DNA from 3 places in the Methylobacterium sp. CM6244 genome. Region 2 is predicted to be linked to each of the others. Evidence: predicted binding sites of a transcription regulator. Region 2 holds the regulator's gene; each other region holds the start of a gene.
What was found. Region 2 encodes LexA, which represses DNA repair genes until DNA is damaged. Its sites were predicted from a motif close to TGTTCNNNNTGTGTTCNG; they were not measured.

Region 1 (7,742 bases), 1.3 Mb from region 2:
CGGGATCAGATCGCGAGCCCGAGCTGGCGCGGTCCCTCCGTCTCGCCCTGCTGCAGGCCCGACAGGGAGACGCCGAGCAGGCGAACGCTGCGGCGGAGCGGGAACACCGTGCGCAGCAATCCCAGCGCCGTGTGCATCATCGTATCGCGGCCGGCGACCGGGGCCTCGAAGGACTGCGCCCGAGTGATCTGGACGAAATCCGAGAATTTCACCTTCAGCGTGACGGTGCGGCCGGCGACGCCCTTGGCGCTGCAGGACGCCCAGACCTTGTCGATGAGCGGCGCCAGTCGCGCCTCCATGGCATCGAACTCGGTGAGGTCCTCCGAGAAGGTGGTCTCCGCCCCCACCGACTTCCGAATCCGATGGGCACGCACCTGCCGCTCGTCGATGCCGCGCGCCACCGAATGATAGTAGGCCGCCGAGCTCCCGAAGGCCGCCTGCAGCTCTTCCAGCGAGCGGGCCTTCAGATCGCGGCCGGTGAGGATGCCGAGCCGCTTCATCTTCGCCTCGGTGACGGGGCCGACGCCGTGGAACCGGCCGATGGCCAGATCCTCGACGAAGCCAGGGCCCATCACGGGCGTGATCACGAACAGCGCGTCGGGTTTGCGGAAGTCCGAGGCGACCTTGGCGAGGAACTTGTTGTAGGAGACGCCGGCCGAGGCCACGAGGCCGGTCCGCGCGAGGATCTCGGCCCGGATCGCCCGCGCCACTTCGGTGGCGGTGGCCAGCCCCTGCAGATTCTCGGTGACGTCGAGATAGGCCTCGTCGAGGGCCACCGGTTCGATGATCGCAGTATGCTGGGCAAAGACCGCGCGGATCTCTTCGGAGATCGCCCGATAGACCTCGAAGCGCGGCTTGACGAAGACGAGGTCGGGGCACAGGCGCCGGGCCGTGACGGAGGGCATGGCCGAGCGCACGCCGAAGGCTCGCGCCTCATAGCTGGCGGCCGCCACCACGCCGCGCTCGCGCGACCCGCCGACCGCCAGGGGCCGCCCTCGTAGAGCCGGATCGTCGCGCTGCTCGACGGATGCGTAGAACGCATCCATGTCGATATGGATGATCTTGCGGACGGGGGCAGTGTCGGCAGGGCTCGACATCGGATCGGGCTGTCACATCGGTGCACGGGGCAGCAGGCAGGCAACGCGTTCGGCCTTTGTTCCTCGCGATTTTCAGCCCTCGGGTCAACCGGCGACGAGGATCCGGCTTTTGCCGGCGAGCCATCGAACCGAACCGCTTTCAAGACGCATGACGTGTTTCGTCCGCCCGCAGGGTCCGCTCCCACGCAGGAGCGCATCGTTATAAACGGGATGATCCGGCCGGTGGGCTGAGTAATCGCCCTCCGCCTGACTGGTTCGACGCATAAGCAATCTACGTGATGGAAGAAGATGACGTTGACGGCATCATGGTTCCATCCGTTTCACTACGGGGGGAAGGGAGTAGACATGATGCCGAAGCGGACGCTCTGCAGCCGGCGTATCCTAGTGGTGGAGGACGAGTACTTCCTGGCCGACGAACTGTCGCGCGGTTTGTCCGATGCCGGCGCCGAGGTGCTCGGTCCCATCGCCACCCTCGAGGGTGCCCTCGCCCTCCTCAAAGGCCCGATGCCGCCCGACGCCGCCATCCTGGACGTGAATCTCGGGGGTGACGAGGTTTACCCGGTGGCCGACGCCCTCCGTGCCCTCGACGTACCGTTCCTGTTCACCACCGGCTACGATCTGGCGACGATCCCGAACCGATACGCATCCGCTCGGCGGCTGGAGAAACCGGTGAGCAATGCGGCCGTCTTTCGGGAGCTCGACCTCATCCTCGGCGACCGGGCATCCCGGACGGACGCGGACGGATAGGGCGTGCACCGCCGGCTCGTCCCCTCGACGTCGATCGGTCCGTCTCGAGCGAAAGCGGCACCTTGGAGATTGGACCAATGCGTATTCGGCGTTCGGCACAAGTTTAAATTGATTCAGCGCGCCCTATCGCGGAAAGATTGATGACATTCGCGCTGGAGAGCGAAATTGAGTACGCTGGCGGTGTTCCTGGCTGCTTCGACCTCGAACGAACGACGAGCACCCAAGAGAGATGACCCTCACGGAGTCACCGGATGCGCTGGCCGGCCTCGAAGAGGTCCTGATCACCGACGCGTTGCTGAGGCGTCCCGTACGGCCTCCCGACTACGAGGCGGAAGCTCATGCGCTGGCCGAACTGGCCCAGGCGCTGGCCGTCCGGCCGGACACGGTCCTGCAGCGTCTGGCGGATCTCGTCGTCGAGATGGGCATGGCCGAGTCGGCCGGCATCAGCATTCTCGGGTCGGGAGAGCCGACGAAAACCTTCCACTGGCCGGCAATCGCAGGACCATGGGCCGCCCATATGGGCGGCTCGATCTCCTTCGACGAGAGCCCCTGCGGACTCGTGGTGAGCCGCAATATTCCCCTGCTGCTTTCCCGCCCCCATACCCGCTTCCCGGCCGCCCGTGTCGAGCCGCTGATCCGGGAACTCCTGCTGGTGCCGTTCCGTGCCTGCGATGAGCCGGTCGGTACGCTCTGGGCCGGCATGCATGACCCCGATCGCGGCTTCGACGGCGAGGATCTCAGGCTCCTCACTCGGCTGACGCACTTCGCCTCCGCCGCTTACGCCATGACCGGCGCCCTCAATGAGGCACGGGCCGGCAGGAGCGAACTGGAGCAGCGGGTCATGGACCGTACCCGCGCCCTGACGGAAGCCCATGACGCACTACGCAAAACCGAAGCGTGGCATCGTGCCGAACTGGAACGGGAGGTGAGGGAGCACACGGCCGAGCTGAAGCTGAGCCGTGACCTGCTGCAGGCTACGCTGGACAGTTCCATGGACATGATCCAGGTCTTCGAGGCTGTCCGGGACGCTTCGGGCGAGATCGTCGATTTCCGCTGGCGGTTGAACAACCACACGTCGGAACGGCACCTCGGCGAGGTGAGGGGACAAAGCCTCCTCGAACGCAGTCCAGGCGTGGTTCAGGAAGGGACCTTCGAGGCTTTTCGGCAGGTCGTGCAGACAGGCCGGTCCTCGGTCGCCGAACGCCGCTACGCACACGAGCGGGGAGACGGCTGGCTCTACCAATCGGTGGTGAAACTCGGCGACGGCGTCGCGACCACTGCCAAGGAGATCACCGCCTGGAAGGCGGCTCAGGAGGAGATCCTGCGTCTGCAAGACGAGGTCGCGCAAACGAAACTGGAGGAGAGCGAGGCGATGTACCGCCATCTGTTCAACTCCATCGACGAGGGCTTCTGCATCGTCGAGATGATCTTCGACGACCGGCAGCGTCCGGTCGATTACCGGTTCCTCTCCGTCAATCCTGCATTCGGTCACCAGACCGGGCTCGGCGACGCCGTCGGCCGGACGATGCGGGAGTTGCTCCCCGGGCTCGAGGCGAACTGGTTCGAGACGTTCGGCCGGATCGCCCTGAACGGCGTGGCGGAACGGTTCGAACGCCGGTCGAGCGCCATCGGGCGCTGGTACGACGTCTATGCCTTTCGCGTCGGCACCACCGAACAGCAGCGGGTCGCCATCCTGTTCAAGGACATCCAACCTCGCAAGCGCACCGAGGCGGCCCTGCGGGAGAGCGAGGAGCGCTTCCGTGCCTTCGTCACCGCCAGTTCGGACGTCGTCTACCGGATGAGCCCGGACTGGTCCGAGCTGCAACGGCTGGAGGGACGCGCCTTCCGGAGCGCCACGGACCAGCCGAACAAGACCTGGCTCGACCGCTACATCCGCCCCGGCGACCAAGCGGAGGTCCGCGCCGCCATCGACCGGGCAATCGCGACGCGATCAATCTTCGAGCTGGAACATGCGGTGATCCGCAGCGACGGGTCGCTCGGCTGGAGCCTGTCCCGTGCCGTGCCGACGCTCACGGAGTGGGGCGAGATCAAGGAATGGCTGGGAACGGCCAGCGATGTGACGGCGCGCAGGAAAGCCGAGACGGCGTTGCGCGAGAGCGAGGAGCGCCTCAGCCAATTCGGCGAAGCCTCTTCCAACGTGCTCTGGATGCGCGACGCCTCGACCTTCCAGTGGGTCTATCTCACGCCTGCCTTCGAGACGATCTACGGTCTCGACCGTGCGACGGCAGTCGCCGGCGACCACATGACCAGCTGGGTCGAGCTGATCGTGCCGGAAGACCGCGAGCGTGCGGTCGAGAGCCTGCAACGGGTCCGGACGGGCGAGAGCGTCACCTTCGAGTATCGCGTCAGGCGGCCCAGTGACGGCGGCATCCGCTGGCTGCGGGACACCGATTTTCCCATGCGCGACGCGGCCGGTGCCGTATGCTGGATCGGCGGCGTCGGCCGGGACATCACCGAGGAGAAGGAGACGGCCGAGCATATGAGCGTGCTCGTGGCGGAGCTGCAGCACCGCACCCGCAATCTCATGGGCGTGGTGCGCGCCACCGTCGACAAGACCCTGCGCAACAGCACGGATCTCGCCGATTTCCGGGCGCGCTACGGCCCGCGCCTGGCGGCCCTCGCCCGTGTGCAGGGATTACTGTCCCGCCTCGCCGAGGGTGAGAGAGTCAGTTTCGACGAGTTGATCCGGAGCGAAGTGGCCGCGCTCGACGGCGGGGCCTCCCGCGTCAGCATGATCGGGCCGGCGGCGATCGCGCTGCGCTCCTCGACGGTCCAGATCTTCGCCCTGGCCCTGCACGAACTGGCGACGAATGCGCTGAAATACGGGGCGCTCGCGCAGCGGCAGGCACGCCTCGAAATTCGCTGGCACGTGGAGTATCCCAGACCGGAAGATGGCCCATGGCTGCATGTGGACTGGCGTGAGCACGGCGTGCGGATGCCATCGCGGGATGATCAGCCGCAGGGAGGCGGCTCCGGCCGCGAACTGATCGAACGGGCATTGCCCTACCAACTCGGGGCCAGAACAACCTACGTGATGGAAGCCGACGGCATTCACTGCACCATTGCACTTCCCGTATCGGAACGCACGATCCGCCAGAAGGACACCGATGCCGCACAGCATATTCCAAGGCCGACGCATCCTCGTCGCGGAGGATGAGTATTTTCTGGCGGACGAGTTGCGGCGCGAATTGCAGGATGCCGGAGCTGAAATGCTGGGCCCGGTCGCCTCCGTGCGGAGCGGCCTCCAGATCCTGGAGGCACGTACGAAGCCGGATGCAGCAAGTCTGGACGTGAATCTCGGGGGCGAGTGCGTCTACCCGCTCGCGGACGTTCTGATCGCCCGATCCGTGCCGTTCGTCTTCACGACGGGCTACGACCAAGGCGTCATCCCGGACGCCTACGCCCATGTTCTCCGCCTGGAAAAGCCGGTCGAGCCCGAAACGGTGCTTGCCGCGATCGAGACGCTCTTCAAGGCTTGACGGCGGCACCCGTGCAAGGTCTTGCTTTCATTTCCAGGGGGGTCAATGAGAAGCTCCCCGAAAACTTAACACAAGTAAATTATTGTGTGTGGGCAATTCTCTATTCGTGCTCTGCGCACGACGAGGAAAGCATGCCGCAACATCTCCTTCGCAAGCTTGAGCACTTCACCAAGCTCTCGCATGACGACCGGCAGGCCTTGGAAATCGCGGCCAGCAAGCAGCGGATTTTTGCAAAACACTCCGATATCATCAGCGAAGGTGACGATCCTCATCACGTCAACCTGATCTTGGAAGGGTGGGCCTGTCGCTACAAGCAGCTCGACGATGGCCGGCGTCAGATCATCTCCTTCTTCGTGCCCGGCGATCTCTGCGACAGCCACGTCTATCTCTTGCGCGAGATGGACCATTCCATCGTTGCCCTCACCCCCGTCAAACTGGCGGAGATCTCGCGCGCCGCGCTGGAACAGATCGCCAACGACAATGTGCGGCTCACCAAGGCACTCTGGTGGGACACCCTGGTGACGGTCGCGGTCCAGCGCGAATGGACGGTCAATCTCGGCCAGCGCACGGCCTTCGAGCGCGTCGGTCATCTCCTCTGCGAACTCTTCCTGCGCTTGCAGAGCGTCGGCCTGACGGAGGGCACCACCTGTGACCTGCCGCTGACGCAGGTGGAACTGGCGGATGCGCTCGGGCTCTCGAACGTGCACATCAACCGCACGCTGCAGGAATTGCGACGCGCCGGCCTGATCGTGCTGAAGGGTGGGCGCCTGACCATTCCCGACTTTCTTGCCCTGCAGAGGGCATCCTTGTTCAATCCGAGTTATCTTCACCTCGACCACGAAGGCCATCATTTCGATGCCAACGGATCGATGTGATCCTGAACCGGTTCTGCCTCAAGCATGCCGTGGAGCTGCGATGACGATGGGATCCAACCCGACGGACACCGAAGAGCAGGTGGTGCTGCTGGCCGAATTGCAGCACCGAGTGCGCAACACGCTGGCGACGATGCGCATGATCGCGCGGCGTTCGGCCGAATTCAGCGAGAGCCTGGAGGATTACACCGCGCATCTCGACGGGCGGTTGGCCGCCATGGCCCGGGTGCAGAACGTCATCATCCAGAACCCCTTGGCCGGGGTCGATCTCGACCGCCTCGTCACTGACGAACTCACCAGCGCGCTCGCCTACCAGGATGGACGCACGCAGGTCGACGGACCGGACCTGCGGCTGCATCTGCGCGCGGCCGAACCCCTCGCGCTCGCGCTGCATGAGCTTTCGACGAACGCCCTCAAGTTCGGGGCCCTGTCCACGCCAGGGGGCGGCCTGGCCGTGACATGGCGGGTCGAGGAGCGGAAAATCGAGGAGCGGGATGGCGGCCCCTACCTCGTGTTCGACTGGGTGGAGCGTGGCGTCCCGCTGGACGAGCGCGAGCCCCGCCGCAAGGGCTTTGGCACGGTGGTTCTGGGCGAGATGCTGGCGCACAACCTGAAGGCCGAGGCGAGCTTCACCTTCACGCCCGACGGCTTGCGCTACCGTATGGCGATGCCCCTCACCAGCCGGACCCTGCAGGGGGACGCCGTCCCCCTTTCGCTCCCCGAGAAGAAGGATGGGCACCCTTAGCAGGGAATCGATGCCGTCTTGACGATGCCTGCCCGGCACCGTCCGGAGGATCGGACCGCGTCCGCTATCAAACCTCCCCGCGGTGACGACGGGTGGTCAGAAGCTGCCGCTCAGGGGCACGGGTGGGGACCGGTCGGCATCCTCGTCCCGCTTGCCCGAATTCAGCATATCGTCCAGCATCGAGAGGAGGTCGAGGAGTTCCAGCTTCCCCTCATGCGATATGTCGGCGGCCTTCACGCGTCGCTGGATCGTGCTTCTGACGCTCGACAATGCCTCATGGTAGCCCTCGGCGCGTTCGGTGCTCATGGTCGGTTCTCTGCTCGGCGACCATGGCGAGATAGGGCAATGGGCCGAGGCGCCCATCCCTCCCGCCTCACCGATCAGAGGCAGGAATCCGGCGCGGCCTCGAGCCTGCCATCAGAAATCGCGGACAGGAACGCCCGGTAATCCGCCTCGTTCTGATCTCCGTAAGCGTGCGCCCAGTCCGCGAAGGCCTCGCGCAGATCCGCGCGGCCATCATGACCGCAATAGCCGGCGATGGCGGCCGCATCACCCGTACGGGCATGCGCCCGAGCGAGGAGGGCGCCGTAGGCGTGGGAGAAGTACAGCAAGGGCTGCCCTGCCATCCTGGCTATGGGAATCTCCCCCTTCATGTTCTTCATCTGGCGGACATAGAACGGCCGGTCGTCGATCGACGTCCAACCGAGCAGGGGGTCTCCCACCGCCTGCAGGAGCTTCTGCCCGTAGATGACGCGCTCGCCCTCGTGGCTCGCATAGGGTT
Region 2 (7,742 bases):
TAAACTTGTGCGTGAAATGAGAGGGCGGATCGACCGGCCCGGATCGGCGCATGTAGCATGCGTTTTCGATGACGTTAAGAAAGCGTGGCGCCGAGTCGCGAAACGGGGACGATTTCGCGCGGGCGGCATCTCTCGCGCTTCGTGAGCCGTGAGGAGAGACGCAGCCGGAGATGGCGCAGGCCAGTGCGCGAGCCACGGGTGCGACGGGTGCCGCCTTGGCCTCGTCACGCTCACCCGCGATCCTGATCGGCGCGATTAGACGCTGGATCGTCGACGGGCTGGTTCAGGAATCCGAACAGAGGCGCCTGTTTCCCTGGCTTGCCGTCACGTTCGGTTTTGGCATCCTCGTCTGTTTCACCGCCACGGATGGTCAGCCTGCGCTGGCAGCACCCCTCCTCGTCGCGTCCGCACTCTCTGCCCTCGCACTTCGCCTCGGTTCGAGGCCCGTGGCCTTGGCATTGGTTCTCGGACTTGCCGTAGCCTTCCTGGGTTTCGCGGCCGCCACCCTGAGGATGCAGGTCGTAGCGGCACCCGTCCTGGCCCGGACGACGATTGCCCCGCTCACCGGATTGGTCGAAGCCCTCGACGAACGGGAAGTCGGCGCCCGCCTGATCGTTCTCGTGGAGAGTTTCGCCAACCTCCCGCCGGATCGCCGGCCCACGCGGGTCCGCGTTTCCTACAAGAAGGCCCTTGCGCTGAAGCCCGGCGATTTCATTTCGGCGACGGCACGGCTCCTGCCGCCGCCCGACGCGGCCCGCCCCGGCGGATATGATTTCGCCCGGGATGCCTATTTTCGCGGGATCGGTGCCGTCGGTTCCCTGGTAGGCAAGATCGACGTCAAGCATCCGCCCAGGCCTTTGCCCCGCTCGGTAGCGCTGGCAGCCGCCGTAGACGACGCCCGCAACGCGCTGACCCGGCGCATCACCGACGCCAATGGCGGGCAGGCCGGCGCGGTGGCCGCCGCCCTCGTAACGGGCAAGCGCGGCCTCATCAATGCCGAGACCAACGAGGTTCTGCGTGCGGCGGGAATTCACCACGTCGTCTCGATTTCCGGCCTCCACATGGTGCTCGCAGCCGGCGTCGTGTTCTGGCTCGTCCGCGCGCTGCTCGCCCTCATTCCGGGGCTCGCCCTGGTTTGGCCGATCAAGAAGATCGCCGCCGGCTTCGCCATGGTGGGTGTCACGGCCTATTGCGTCTTCTCGGGCTGGGATATCGCTGCCGAACGCTCGCTCATCATGACGTTGGTGATGCTCGGCGCGATCCTGGTAGATCGCCCGGCTTTGAGCATGCGAAACCTCGCGCTCGCTGCCCTCATCGCCCTCGCGCGCGAGCCGGACGGGATTCTCGGCCCGAGCTTTCAGATGTCGTTCGGCGCGGTTGCGGGCCTCATCGCTTGCGCCGGTGCGCTCAATCGCTGGATGCCGCCACGCGAAGGTGCGGGCCTCTTGGCCCGAACCTGGCGGTTTCTGGCTGTCGCGGTCCTTGGCACGCTGGCGACGACCTTGATCGCCCAGATCGCCACGGCGCCCTTCGCGACCTATCATTTCCAGACCGTCCAGCCCTTCGGCATCGTCGGCAATGCCCTGACCTTGCCCCTCGTCTCCCTGGCGGTGATGCCGGCGGCGGTTCTTGGGATCCTCGCCTATCCCTTCGCACTGGACCAGCCGGTCTGGTGGGCGATGGGGCTCGCCGTACGCGGGATGCTCACGATCTCCGGCTGGATCAGCGGGTTCGGACACGCCACGCTCGTCGTCCCGGCCTATGGCAGCACGGCACTCTGCCTGCTTGCTCTCGCTCTGCTCCTGCTGACACTTCCCGTCTCGAGCTTACGCTGGATCGGCCTTGCTCCGGCCGCTCTCGGTGTCGTGCTCGCTACCATGCCGCCGCGTTACGACGTCTACATCGACCGTGAGGGTGGCGGTGCAGCCTTCCGCGACGGGGACGGCCGATTGAGCATTCTCGGCAGCCCGCCGGCCTTCGTCCTCGAACAATGGCTCAAGGCGGATGGCGATTCGCGGAAAGTCGCCGCCGTCGCAGCCTCGCCGAGAAGCCGATGCGATACCGTCGGATGCGTCGTCGAGTTAGGACCGGGTCGGATCGTCGCCCTCGTCAAGGACAAGCGGGCCTTCGCGGAGGATTGCGAACGGGCGAGTGTGATCATCGCCCGCCGTGACGCTCCCAAAGACTGCCGGGCCGGCTTCGTCATCGATCGCGCATACCTAGCCCTACGCGGCGCCACCGCCATCCGTTTCGGCCCTGAAGGACCGCAGGTCACGTCCGCCCACCAACCTCATTCTCGTCCGCCATGGCGGCGGGCGGTCGCTGTCGTCACGCCGTCCCCTTCGCCTCCGAAGGAATCGGGACCAAGTCCGAAACCCATAGAACCCGAGGGCGACGACGGCGATCCGTCATCCGAAACGCAGTCGGACGGGCTTCAGTAACGACGGACCAGGCTGACGAGCCGCCCCTGGATCTGAACACGATCCGGACCCAGAACCCTCGTCTCGTAGGCTGGGTTTGCCGCTTCCAGAGCGATGGAGGAACCGCGGCGACGCAGGCGCTTCAATGTGGCCTCTTCATCGTCAATGAGGGCAACGATGATGTCGCCCGTATTCGCAGTGTCCTGCTTCTTGATCACGACAAGATCACCATCGAGGATACCCGCTTCGATCATCGAATCGCCACGGACCTCCAGCGCGTAATGTTCGCCGCCGGCCAGGAAGTCCGGTGATAGCGTCACGGAATGGCTCTGGTTCTGTATGGCGGAGATCGGCGTGCCGGCCGCGATCCGTCCCATGACCGGGATTGTGATCGACCTTCCGCTCTCGTCCTGGGCCTGGGTCGTTGGCTGGCGCAGGGACGGCATCGCCTTGGACCGACCGCCTTCGACGACGCTCGGCGTGAAGCGGCGAACTTCACCGGCGGGAGCGGGCTTCGACGCCGGTGCACCGGTCAGGCTCTCAGGCATCCGGATCACTTCGATCGCCCTGGCGCGATTCGGCAAACGACGCAGAAATCCGCGCTCTTCGAGGGCCGTGATCAACCGGTGGATCCCCGACTTCGATTTGAGATCGAGGGCGTCCTTCATCTCGTCGAAGGAGGGCGGGACACCACTCTCCTGCATCCGTTGTTGGATGAATTGGAGAAGATCCAGCTGCTTACGCGTCAACATACAGATCACTCTTCCACTGAAGCCAATGGCCGCGACTAACGCCGCTGAAACAAAACACGAACACGGTAGACGTTCCGCAAGTGTTCTGCAAGGGTTCCGTTAACCCGGTGGTAGAGTTTGTTCCTGAGGTGCAATGTTCCGCTCAAGCGGCCTTACCGCGGGCCGGCTTGGCGTCCGCCGGTATCACCCGCCGGGCCCTTCAATCATCCGAAGGGGCTTCGTGCCGCGGGGGCTTACCCCGCCACTGTATGGCGGGCCTTCGCGGTGTCCGGCGGAGCCGCGCGCCCAGTCCCCGCCGATGACTTAGTCGGTCACCGACGGCCGGGGAGCCATGCGATATGGCGGGTACTCTGGCGGCAGCGTCGATCAGTCGAGATAGTCACCATATTTCTCGACATGGCTGGCGAGGCCGAGGCCGTGCTCGCGCACGAGGCGTTCCGCCAGATCTGCATCGCGCGCTTCCAATGCCTTGATGATCGCCACGTGTTCCTTGATCGAGTTGGCCGCGCGTTCCCCCTGACGCAGCGCGGTGTTGCGAATACCGCGGACATGCATCAGCAGGTTGCTGGTGATGTCTTTGATCACGTCGCACTGGCCGAGCGAAATGATCTTCTGGTGGAAGCGAATGTTGGCTTCCGAATACTCGTCGAGATGATCCGACGGGCGTCCTTCATAGAATTCTGGAAAGTGCTCACGCAGGCAGAGAAGTTGTTCGTCGGTGGCACGCTCGCAGGCGAGGCGCGCAGCCATGCTCTCCAAGGCAGACCAAGCCTGGATCATGCTGACAATTTCTTTCTTCGACTTCTTGATGACGAAGACACCGCGACGGGCCTCGAACCGCACGAAGCCTTCCTGCTCCAATACCGTCAGCGCTTCGCGCACAGGGGTGCGGCTCACGCCAAGGTTCAAGGACAGCTTTCGCTCATCCAGGCGAACCTCTTCACGCTGATTATAAATGTTCATGTTCGTGATTGCTTCTTTGAGCGCGTCATAAGCCAATGCACGCAAGCTTGAAGTCGCAACGATAGGCTTTACTTGAAATGTGTCGGATTTAACCATTTTTCATGCCACCTAGAATAATTTAAACTCGCACACGCGGGCGAGCACACTTGGTGTGAAGCATGCCAAACTCGCGTTTGAAATACAAGGAATGCCTCGGCCCGCTCAAAGCTCTTAACATAAGCTGAGTGGCGCTTTCCTCGCTACGGTTCGAAGAGCAGACTTCCGATTACCATGAAGGAAGGAGTTGTATTCTTCCCGTGTCGACCGGCCATGCGAAGCCTCGCGTTCGAGCGATCCGATGCTGATCGGCACAATCGTGCAAATCCGTTTGACAGTTGGTATTTGGTATGCCACCAATTGCCTATCGGGTCGGAGGGCTTACAGCAGTTTTCGACTGCTAGATCGGGTCAAAGCGTCTTCTCTGTTCGAGGCAGGCGCGGGATCGCCAGCCGGCGAACGCCGCTCGACTGGCGATAGGCATTATAAAACATGGCGATTTGGTTGTGTCCACCATCGACCCCATCAAGTCACCGCAAAGATTAAGCTGCGCGGAATACCCAAAGAGATCATAAATTTTTGGATTCCCGTTGAAGAAAATCCACGCCCCGTCGAGGGAGAATGAAACGTCACGCTGGCCGACTTCACTGCAACGCCAACTCCAAAGTCACTGCCAGGACGTCGATTTAACGTCGAGGAATCCCGCGGTCTCCGAAGCCGCATCACAATCGGGTTTGCGCTGCACGAGAGAACCAAATCCCGCAGCGGAAAAGTTCACGTCATCGGTTCGCCGACTTTGCGGACCGCCAATCAAAATAAAACGTCAAAGAACCAGGGAGAGAACACGATGTCAGCTTTGGCCCAGAGAATCGATGTCGACGTTTCGGCCGAGCCGGAACTCACCGATGGCTTCCACCTCGTCATCGACGCGCTGAAGCTCAATGACATCAACACGATCTACGGCGTGCCCGGCATTCCGATCACCGATCTCGGTCGCCTCGCCCAGGCCGCAGGAATGCGGGTCATCTCCTTTCGCCATGAGCAGCACGCCGGCAACGCCGCCGCCATCGCGGGCTTCCTGACGAAGAAGCCCGGCATCTGCCTCACGGTTTCCGCGCCTGGCTTCCTCAACGGCCTCACGGCCCTGGCCAACGCCACGACTAACTGCTTCCCGATGATCCTTATTTCCGGCTCGTCGGAGCGCGAGATCGTCGATCTCCAGCAGGGCGATTACGAGGAGATGGACCAGCTCGCCATCGCTAAGCCCCTGTGCAAGGCCGCCTTCCGCGTTCTTCACGCCGCCGACATCGGCATTGCCGTCGCGCGGGCCATCCGGGCCGCAGTTTCGGGCCGCCCCGGCGGCGTCTATCTCGATCTACCTGCCAAGCTTTTCTCTCAGGTGATGGAGGCCGATGCCGGCGCCAAGTCGCTGGTCAAGGTCATCGATGCGGCCCCGGCCCAGCTGCCGGCCCCCTCCGCGATCAAGCGCGCACTCGATGTCCTGAAGAGCGCCAAACGCCCCCTCATCGTGCTCGGCAAGGGCGCGGCCTATGCGCAGGCCGACGACGAGGTTCGGGCTCTCGTGGAAACCAGCGGCATCCCCTACGTGCCCATGAGCATGGCCAAGGGCCTCCTGCCCGACACCCATCCGCAATCGGCGGGTGCTGCCCGTTCGCTCGTCCTCAAGGAGGCCGATGTCGTCCTGCTGGTGGGCGCGCGCCTCAACTGGCTGCTCTCCCACGGCAAGGGCAAGACCTGGGGCGCGCCCGGCTCGAAGAAGTTCATCCAGATCGACATCGAGCCGAAAGAGATGGACTCCAATGTCGAGATCGTGGCGCCCGTCGTCGGCGATATCGGCTCCTGTGTCACCGCGCTTCTCGACGGGATGAAGGGCGATTGGCAGGCCCCGCCGGCATCCTGGACCGATGCCATCTCTGCCAAGAAGGAAGAGAACCTCGCCAAGATGGCGTCGAAGCTCCGCAAGAATTCGACGCCGATGGATTTCCACGGCGCACTCGGCGCGCTGAAGACCATCATCGCCGAACGTCCGGACGCCATCCTCGTCAACGAGGGGGCCAACACCCTCGATCTCGCCCGTGGCATCATCGACATGTATCAGCCGCGCAAGCGCCTCGATGTCGGCACCTGGGGCATCATGGGCATCGGCATGGGCTTCGCCATCGCCGCCGCTGTCGAGACCGGTAAGCCCGTCCTCGCGGTGGAGGGCGACAGCGCCTTCGGCTTCTCCGGCATGGAGGTGGAGACGATCTGCCGCTACAACCTGCCGGTCTGTATCGTCGTGTTCAACAACAACGGCATCTACCGCGGCACCGATACGGATCCGACCGGCCGCGATCCAGGAACGACTGTCTTCGTCCGGGATTCCCGTTACGACAAGATGATGGAAGCCTTCGGCGGCGTGGGCGTCAACGCGACGACGCCGGACGAGCTCTCCCAGGCCGTAAACGCCGCGATGGACTCGGGCCGCCCGACCCTCATCAACGCGGTGATCGACCCGGAGGCCGGCACCGAAAGCGGCAATATCGGCAGCCTCAACCCGCAGAGCGCGGTCAAAAAGAAGAAGTAGGCCGTCGGTCCGTCCGGCCGCTTCAGCGTCAGCGACGCCGGGGCGGCCGGCGCCCATATCCGCCGAACGCCCTTCAACGCGGAAGAGTCCTATGAATGCCCTCGAAGGCGTGAAGATCCTCGACTTCACTCATGTCCAGTCCGGCCCGACCTGTACCCAGCTCCTGGCTTGGTTCGGCGCGGACGTGATCAAGGTCGAGCGTCCGGGCGTCGGCGATGCCACACGCCAACAGCTCCAAGACATTCCCGATGTGGATAGCCTCTATTTCACGATGTTGAACCACAATAAGCGTTCCATCACGCTCGACACCAAGAACCCCAAGGGGATCGAGGTGATGTGGCGGTTGGTGAAGGAGTGTGACGTTCTCGTGGAGAATTTCGCTCCCGGCGCGCTTGCCCGGATGGGACTGACCTGGGAGACGATTCATGAAGCTAACCCGCGCATGATCCTCGCTTCGGTGAAGGGCTTCGGGCCGGGCGCCTATGAGAATTGCAAAGTCTACGAAAACGTCGCCCAATGCGTAGGAGGTGCAGCCTCCACCACTGGGTTCCGTACCGATATACCGATGGTGTCAGGCGCTCAGATCGGTGATTCCGGCACCGGCCTCCATCTCGCCCTCGGCATCGTCACCGCCCTCTACCAACGGACGCATTCCGGCGTCGGCCAGAAGGTCGATTGCGCCATGCAGGACGGCGTTCTCAACCTCTGCCGGGTCAAGCTGCGCGACCAGCAGCGGCTGGAGCGCGGACCGCTCACGGAATACAGCCAGTACGGGGAGGGGATCGGTTTTGGCGATTCGGTGCCGCGTGCGGGCAACGATTCCGGCGGTGGCCAGCCCGGTCGCATCCTGAAGTGCAAGGGCTGGGAGACCGATCCCAACGCCTACATCTACTTCATCGCGCAAGGCGCGGTCTGGGAGCCGATCTGCGATGTCATCGGCGAGCCGACATGGAAGACGCATTCCGATTACGCGACGCCGAAAGC
Region 3 (7,742 bases), 2.1 Mb from region 2:
GGACCGGTCCTCAGGCTCGATGCCGCGAAATTGCAGGACGCCAAGCTTCGCTCGACCACGCTGCGCAACCTCTTCACCCGTTACGCCGATTGCCTCCTCGGCCAGGTGCTGCAATCCGTGGCGTGCAACGCCCTCCACCCGATCGAGGAGCGATGCCTGCGCTGGCTGCTGACGCTGCAGGACAGGATTGGCACCGAAACGCTTCCCGTGACCCACGAACTCCTGGCCAACATGCTGGGCGTGCAGCGGACCTACCTGACCCGGATCCTGCGCACCCTGCAGGTACAGGGGCTGATCGAGGTGGGTCGCGGCCGTATCACCATTCTCGACCGGGCCAAGATCCAGGAGGCGGCCTGCGAGTGCCATGGCGCCGTGGTGAGCCATTTCGAGACCGTGCTCGGGGCCGTCTACGATGCCGACGGGCGGATGCTCTTCGTCGATCCTCCGACGCAGCCGAGCCAGGACGATCCCGTCCCGGCAGCGGCTGTCTGAGGCGGCATCGCTCGATGTCCGCTCGGGGGGACGAGGCTTTCCGATCCCGGGCACAGGTGCCGGGTCAAGTCTCCGATCCGAGTTCGATACGCTGTGGGTGGGGAGGATCTCGCGAAATCTCGTGGCGAGACTTGTTCGTTGCGAGGTCCGACTGCATTTCATGTGATGGCGATCGACGGAATCAGACCCGCATCCGATGACCACTGCGAATGTACCTCCACCCCTCCGAGGGAGTCGTCGCGATCTTCCTTCGCCGGTAAGGACGGCGGCCGGTGGTATGACCGACGGTGCCGTTGGCATCGGCGATGGTGCCGCCTCCCTCGATCGGTGGTCGACCGACGAGCGCTATCGCCTCGTGGCCAGGGCGACCAACGATGTCGTCTGGGATTGGGACCTGCTGCGCGACGCCATCCTGTGGAACGAGGCGCTCGAGACGTCCTATGGCTGGCGGCCTGCCCATATCGGTCCCGGCTCCGACTGGTGGCTCGGCAACATCCATCCCGATGACCGCGCCATCGTCTCCGCCGGGCTGAATGCCTTCCTCGACGGAGGCTCGGACAGGTGGAGCTGCCAGTACCGTTTCCTCAAGGGAGACGGGGCCTATGCCGACGTGCTGGACCGCGGATATCTCGTCCGCGATGCTTTGGGCGCGCCGGTGCGGATGGTCGGCGCGATGCTCGACGTCACCGTCAGAAGCCAGTTGGAGGCACAATTCCGCGCGGTCTTCGAGGGTGCCAATATCGGGATCGTCCAGTTCGATCCCCGCAGCGTCCTGGCGCTCAGGGTCAACGCCAAGCTCTGCGAGATCTGGGGTGCGCCGGAATCCGAGATCGTCGGTCGCTCCCTCGCCCAATGGACCCCCGCCGAGGATGCGGATGCGCGCGACGACCTGCATCGCCGCCTCGCCACCGGCGAGACCCTGCAGGACCGGTTCGAGAAGCGCTACCGGAGACGCGACGGCCGGATCATCTGGGCGAGGGTGAACCTCGTCTCCCAGACCCTGGGTGACGCCGTTCACGCCATGGCGATGATCGAGGACATCACCGAGGAGAAACGCGCGGATGCCCGTCGCGAGGCGCTGATCAGCCTGGGCGACCGCCTGCGCGAATTGCGCTCGAACGCCGATGTCGTGGCCATGACGGCGGAGATCCTGGGCCGCGCCCTTGGGGCGACGCGGGCCGGCTACGGCATGGTCGACCTTCCGGCGGGGCTGGTGACGGTAGCGCATTCCTGGTCCTCGGACGGACAGACTTTTCCGAGCCGGACCCTGCGGCTCGAGGAATTTCCCGCCAGTATCGCCGGCCTGCGGCGCGGCGAGATCCTCGCGGTGGACGATCTCGCGACCTCCCCCGACCTCGATAGCGATGCGGAACTCTACATCGCGGAGGGTGTGCAGGCGGTGATCTCCGTCCCCCTGCTCCAGCGCGGTCGCCTCGTCGGCGTGCTCTATGCGACGGAGGCCTCGCCGCGCTCCTGGACGCCGCACGAGATCGCCTTCGTCCGCGAGGTGGCGGAACGGGCCTGGAGCAGCCTGATCCGGATCGAGGCGGACGAGCAGCAGCGGATTCTCAACCGCGAACTCAGCCACCGCATGAAGAACACCCTCGCGATGGTTCAGGCGATCGCCTCGCAGAGTCTGCGCAACGTCACCGATGTGGAAGCGGCCAAGCATGCCTTGGCCGCGCGCCTGATCGCCCTCGGGAATGCCCACGACATCCTGCTGACCGGAGAGCGCGAGAGCGCCGCCATCTCGACGATCCTGCAGAGCGCCCTGTCCCTTCACGACGACCAGCAGCCGGGGCGGTTCGATCTGTCGGGGCCCGAGATCGTCATCGGCTCCAAGGCGGCCCTGTCGCTCGCCCTGATGATGCACGAACTCGCCACCAATGCCGCCAAATACGGCGCCCTTTCCAGGCCGGACGGCCGCGTCGTCGTGGAATGGCGGGTGGTCGTGGCGGGAGACGACGACTCGATCCACCTCACATGGTCCGAGCATGGCGGGCCACCCGTGAACCCCCCGACACGGAAGGGCTTCGGCTCACGGCTCATCGAACGCGGGCTCGCCGGCGCCGTCGGCGGCGAGGTCTCCCTCGCCTACGAGCCGGATGGGCTGATCTGCCGGGTCGTCGCGCCCCTCGGCGGGTTTCAGACGAGCGTCTAGGGCGTTCTGCGCCGAAGTGGTTGCCGGTTCGGCGAGCAGGAGCGCGGCAAACGAAGGCCTGGAAATGCTCGCCGACCCATCGCGGTCGGGGGCCGCCCCAGCAGAGGAGCGCGTCCCACTTCCATGGTGCGTTCGGCCGCGAGAGCTTGGCGAGCGTCCGCCCGAGCGCGGAATTCAGCGCCGATATTGTAGCTGTACGCATTTTGTTCTAGCTGGGTGGCGGATATGCGTGGCGTGCGTCTTGCCCGCCCGGCCCGTGCGCCCGACATGGCGACCGGTGGCGGGACCGTTGTCATCGACCTCGCCGCATGACGTGCCGGAGACGATCCCCGCGCGTCGTCGCCGATCCTCCTTTCCGCCAAGTCCTGCCGCCGAAGAGACCCAATGGCCAAAGCAAAAGCCGCCGCCAAGACACCACGGGGCCTGAAGAGCCAAGCGGCGCAGGCACAGGAAGAGAGCGTCGAGGCGCGGATCGAGAAGCTGTTCGAGGGTAGCCCCGACCGTCGCGTCATCGCCGTCCGGGGCGCGCGCGAGCACAACCTCAGGAACATCGATCTCACGATTCCGCGCGATAAGCTGGTGGTCTTCACCGGCCTCTCGGGGTCGGGCAAGTCGTCGCTCGCCTTCGACACGATTTATGCGGAAGGCCAGCGCCGCTACGTCGAATCGCTCTCGGCCTATGCCCGTCAGTTCCTCGAGATGATGTCGAAACCAGACGTCGATCAGATCGACGGGCTCTCGCCGGCCATCTCCATCGAGCAGAAGACGACGTCGAAGAACCCGCGCTCCACTGTGGGGACCGTCACCGAGATCTACGATTACATGCGCCTGCTCTGGGCGCGGGTCGGCATCCCCTACTCGCCCGCCACCGGCCTGCCGATCGAGAGCCAGACCGTGAGCCAGATGGTCGACCGGGTGCTGGCCCTGCCGGAGAAGAGCCGGCTCTATCTCCTCGCCCCCGTGGTTCGGGGCCGGAAGGGCGAGTACCGCAAGGAGATCGCCGAGTTCCAGAAGAAGGGCTTCCAGCGTCTTCGCATCGACGGCGAATACTACCCGATCGACGATGCGCCGAAGCTCGACAAGAAGCTCAAGCACGATATCGACGTGGTGGTGGACCGGCTCGTGGTGCGGGCCGACATCGCCGCGCGTCTCGCCGATTCCTTCGAGACCGCCCTGGAACTGGCCGACGGCATCGCGCTGATCGAATTCGCCGATCCGGCCGAGGGCGAGACCATCACCTTCTCGTCGCGCTTCGCCTGCCCGGTCTCGGGGTTCACGATCGCCGAGATCGAGCCGCGCCTGTTCTCGTTCAACAACCCGTTCGGCGCCTGCCCGACCTGCGGCGGCATCGGCCACGAGATGCGGATCGACCCCGAACTGGTCATCTCCGACGTCAAGCTCAGCCTCAAGCGCGGTGCCGTCGGCCCCTGGGCGAAATCGACCTCGCCCTACTACGGCCAGACCCTGGACGCCCTGGCGGGGCATTACGGTTTCAAGACCACGTCGCCCTGGTCGGGCTTGCCCGAGACGGCGCACAAGGTCATCCTCTACGGCTCCGGCCGCGAGTCGATCCGCTTTGCCTATAACGACGGCATGCGTGCCTACGAGGTGAACAAGCCGTTCGAGGGCGTCATCCCGAACCTGGAGCGGCGCTACAAGGAGACCGAGAGCGACGCCTCGCGCGAGGACATCGCCCGGTTCATGAGCGAGACCCCTTGCGCCTCCTGCGGCGGCAAGCGCCTCAAGATCGAGGCTTTGGCGGTGAAGGTCGCGATGCAGGATATCGGCGACGTCACCGCGCTCTCCGTACGCGAGGCGCATCGCTGGTTCTCCGAACTGTCGGAGAAGCTGACGCCGAAGCAGAACGAGATCGCCTTCCGCATCCTGAAGGAGATCCGCGACCGTCTGACCTTCCTGGTCGATGTCGGCCTCGACTACCTCACCCTGGCGCGCGGCTCGGGCTCGCTCTCGGGTGGCGAGAGCCAGCGCATCCGCCTCGCCTCGCAGATCGGCTCCGGGCTGACGGGGGTGCTCTACGTCCTCGACGAGCCCTCCATCGGCCTGCACCAGCGCGATAACGAGCGCTTGCTCGGCACGCTGAAGCGCCTGCGCGACCTCGGCAATTCCGTCATCGTCGTCGAACACGACGAGGATGCGATCCTCCAGGCCGATTACGTCGTCGATGTCGGCCCCGGTGCCGGGATCCATGGCGGGCAGATCATCGCGCAGGGCACCCCCGAGGAGGTGCTGAAGAACCCCGCCTCGCTCACCGCCAAGTACCTGACGGGCGAGATGAGTGTGCGGGTGCCCACAGCCCGGCGCAAGACGAAGAAGGGCAAGCTCACCCTCGTCGGCGCGCGGGGCAACAACCTGAAGGATGTGAGCGTCGAGATTCCGCTCGGAACCTTCACCTGCGTCTCGGGCGTCTCGGGCGGCGGCAAGTCCACCCTCATCATCGACACGCTCTACAAGGCGGTGGCCAAATCCCTCAACGGCGCGATGGAGCACCCGGCTCCGTTCGAGCGTCTCGACGGGCTGGAGAATCTCGACAAGGTCATCGACATCGACCAATCGCCCATCGGGCGCACGCCGCGCTCTAACCCGGCGACCTATACCGGCGCCTTCACCCCGATCCGCGACTGGTTCGCGGGCCTGCCGGAGGCGAAGGCGCGCGGCTACCAGGCCGGCCGCTTCTCCTTCAACGTGAAGGGCGGGCGCTGTGAGGCCTGCTCGGGCGACGGCGTCATCAAGATCGAGATGCACTTCCTGCCGGACGTCTATGTCACCTGCGACGTGTGCAAGGGCCGCCGCTACGACCGCGAGACCCTGGAGGTGAAGTACCGCAACCATTCCATCGCGGACGTGCTCGACATGACCGTCGAAGAGGCGGCGGACCTGTTCAAGGCGGTGCCGACGATCCGCGAGAAGATGGAGACCCTGGCGCGGGTCGGCCTCGGCTACGTCAAGGTCGGCCAGCAGGCCACCACCCTGTCGGGCGGCGAGGCGCAGCGGGTGAAGCTATCGAAGGAGCTCTCCAAACGGGCCACCGGCCGCACCCTCTACATCCTCGACGAGCCGACCACGGGCCTTCACTTCCACGATGTCGCCAAGCTCATGGAGGTGCTCCACGAACTCGTGGACCAGGGCAACACCGTCGTGGTGATCGAGCACAACCTCGAAGTCATCAAGACCGCCGACTGGGTCATCGACATGGGCCCCGAGGGTGGCGATGGCGGCGGAATCGTCGTGGCCGAAGGGACGCCGGAGCAGATCGCCAAATCGAAGGCGAGCCATACCGGTCGGTTCCTGCGCGACGTGCTGGCCCGCCGGCCGCTCGCCGAGGCGACCGCCAGCGTGGTTGCGAAGGGCCGTAGCGCGGCGGAATAGGCAGGCTTCACGCGCCGGCCGAGCGTGATTCGTCCGGCGCGGGGAACCGGGGCTCTGTTGCGGCGCACAGGCTGCCTGCGATCAGGAATTGCGATGCGCAAACCGCCTCCCGCGTTTGCGCAATCGTCCCGTTGATACAGTCGCTCGCAACAGCTTGATGGCCCAGCGTTATTTTGCCGATGCGTTGCTCAATGCGACGCCATGCCCAAGGCAATTCTGCCGAGAAAGTTAACAAAACCTTGCGCTGCAGCGCGCCCAAATTGCGGCTTTTCCGCAACGGTGGATTTGGAACTGCCTCGATCCGAAGCATTGGACTGTCATTCCGATCCGACCTGTAGAATAGTTCTCAGCGTTGAGACACGAATTCGGGCCGCAAGGGGGGCCCTACGCACAAAAAGCCAGGAAGCCGCAAGAATGCGGCGCTCGGCAAGATGGTGCGTAGGTCTGCGCGGCGAGTGCCTGAAATCCTTGGGAAGGACTAGAAAATGACGAAGAACTGGCTCGCCACCGGCGCACTCGCGCTGACCATGGGCATGACCGCCTCGGCTTCCTACGCACAGACCACGACGGTTCCCGGTGAGCAGGTCGGCCTCGCCACCGGCGCGCCGCTTCCCGAGGGCATCTACGCCCTGAACACCTTCGTCTACCAGTCGCGTGACAACTCTCCCGTAGATGTCGGGATCAACGTCCCCGTGCTGGTCTGGTCGACCCCGCTGGTTCCGCTCGGCGGCCGCCTCGAGCTCCTCGTCGCTCCTCCGACCGTGTTCACCTTCGGCAAGAGCGGCCCGACCGGCCTGCGTGACCTCTCGATCAACGTCGGTACCTTCGTCGGTGCTATCTGGGCCTTCGATCTCGGCAACAACTTCGGTGTCAGCTTGCTCGGTGGCGCCTACCTGAACGAGCTCAACGGCGACCGTGGCGTTCTCGTGCAGAACAATGGCGTCCTGGCCAATGTCGCTGGTGGTGGTGTCGGCGGTGGCGCTGTGCTGCCCCAGCTGTCCTCGAATACCTACCGCTTCGGCGTTGCCGGCAGCTACACCGGCGATGGCTACAACCTGACCGCCAACCTGACCGCCAACATCTACGACTCGCCGTCTTCCTTCGGCGGTGGCCGCGCCCCCAACCGGGCTGGCTTTTCTCAGGTTTACTCCCTCTCCGACTCCCTCAACCTCGACCTGACCGCGACCAAGAAGTTCGGTAAGTTCGAGATCGGCGCCATCGCCTACGGCACCGTCAACTTCGACACCGGCGCCAAGGCTGCTGGCATCATCAACGCCGCCCTCAACGATCGTGGCCGGTTCCTGATGGGTGGCCTCGTCGGCTACGACTTCGGCTTCGCCACCGCGCAGGTCTACGTCGCCCGCACCGTCGCGACCACCAGCTTCGACAGCACCGAGATCTCGGGCCGCCTGATCGTGCCGCTGTACTCGCCGACCCCGGTCGCCGCTGCTCCGGCCCCGATCATCCGCAAGTACTGATCTCGAACTCAGTGGCGAGGGTTGTCCTCGCCGCTGCTCGGATCATGAAAGCCCGTCCGACCTCCTGGTCGGGCGGGCTTTTGCTTGGGAGCAGGCGCTCGCTTCCCGCCGTATCTAACACGACCACGACTTTCTGCAGCTTTCCCGAAACTTTCCTCTTCCGGGCTCCGTAACGAGCGATGACCCCCTCCGAAGGGGCATGACTCAAGAGGAACGCTCCATGA

Region 1: the regulator LexA is predicted to act here: its motif matches at 1,144-1,161, upstream of dinB (DNA polymerase IV).
Region 3: the regulator LexA is predicted to act here: its motif matches at 2,847-2,864, upstream of uvrA (excinuclease ABC subunit UvrA).

Annotation. Positions count from the first base shown of each region.
Region 1 is NZ_CM139247.1:3,663,388-3,671,129, forward strand. It holds gene dinB (DNA polymerase IV) at 6-1,097, opposite strand; gene ACYQML_RS17090 (response regulator) at 1,446-1,844, shown strand; gene ACYQML_RS17095 (PAS domain S-box protein) at 2,074-5,022, shown strand; gene ACYQML_RS17100 (response regulator) at 4,973-5,344, shown strand; gene ACYQML_RS17105 (Crp/Fnr family transcriptional regulator) at 5,476-6,219, shown strand; gene ACYQML_RS17110 (sensor histidine kinase) at 6,260-6,961, shown strand; gene ACYQML_RS17115 (hypothetical protein) at 7,058-7,267, opposite strand; gene ACYQML_RS17120 (DUF2252 domain-containing protein) at 7,342-7,742, opposite strand, start outside.
Region 2 is NZ_CM139247.1:2,393,698-2,401,439, forward strand. It holds gene ACYQML_RS11070 (ComEC/Rec2 family competence protein) at 171-2,441, shown strand; gene lexA (transcriptional repressor LexA) at 2,435-3,172, opposite strand; gene ACYQML_RS11080 (GntR family transcriptional regulator) at 3,539-4,231, opposite strand; gene oxc (oxalyl-CoA decarboxylase) at 5,019-6,758, shown strand; gene frc (formyl-CoA transferase) at 6,850-7,742, shown strand, end outside.
Region 3 is NZ_CM139247.1:4,454,560-4,462,301, forward strand. It holds gene ACYQML_RS20885 (Crp/Fnr family transcriptional regulator) at 1-492, shown strand, start outside; gene ACYQML_RS20890 (PAS domain S-box protein) at 770-2,653, shown strand; gene uvrA (excinuclease ABC subunit UvrA) at 3,038-6,040, shown strand; gene ACYQML_RS20900 (hypothetical protein) at 6,048-6,350, opposite strand; gene ACYQML_RS20905 (transporter) at 6,526-7,518, shown strand; gene ACYQML_RS20910 (fasciclin domain-containing protein) at 7,739-7,742, shown strand, end outside.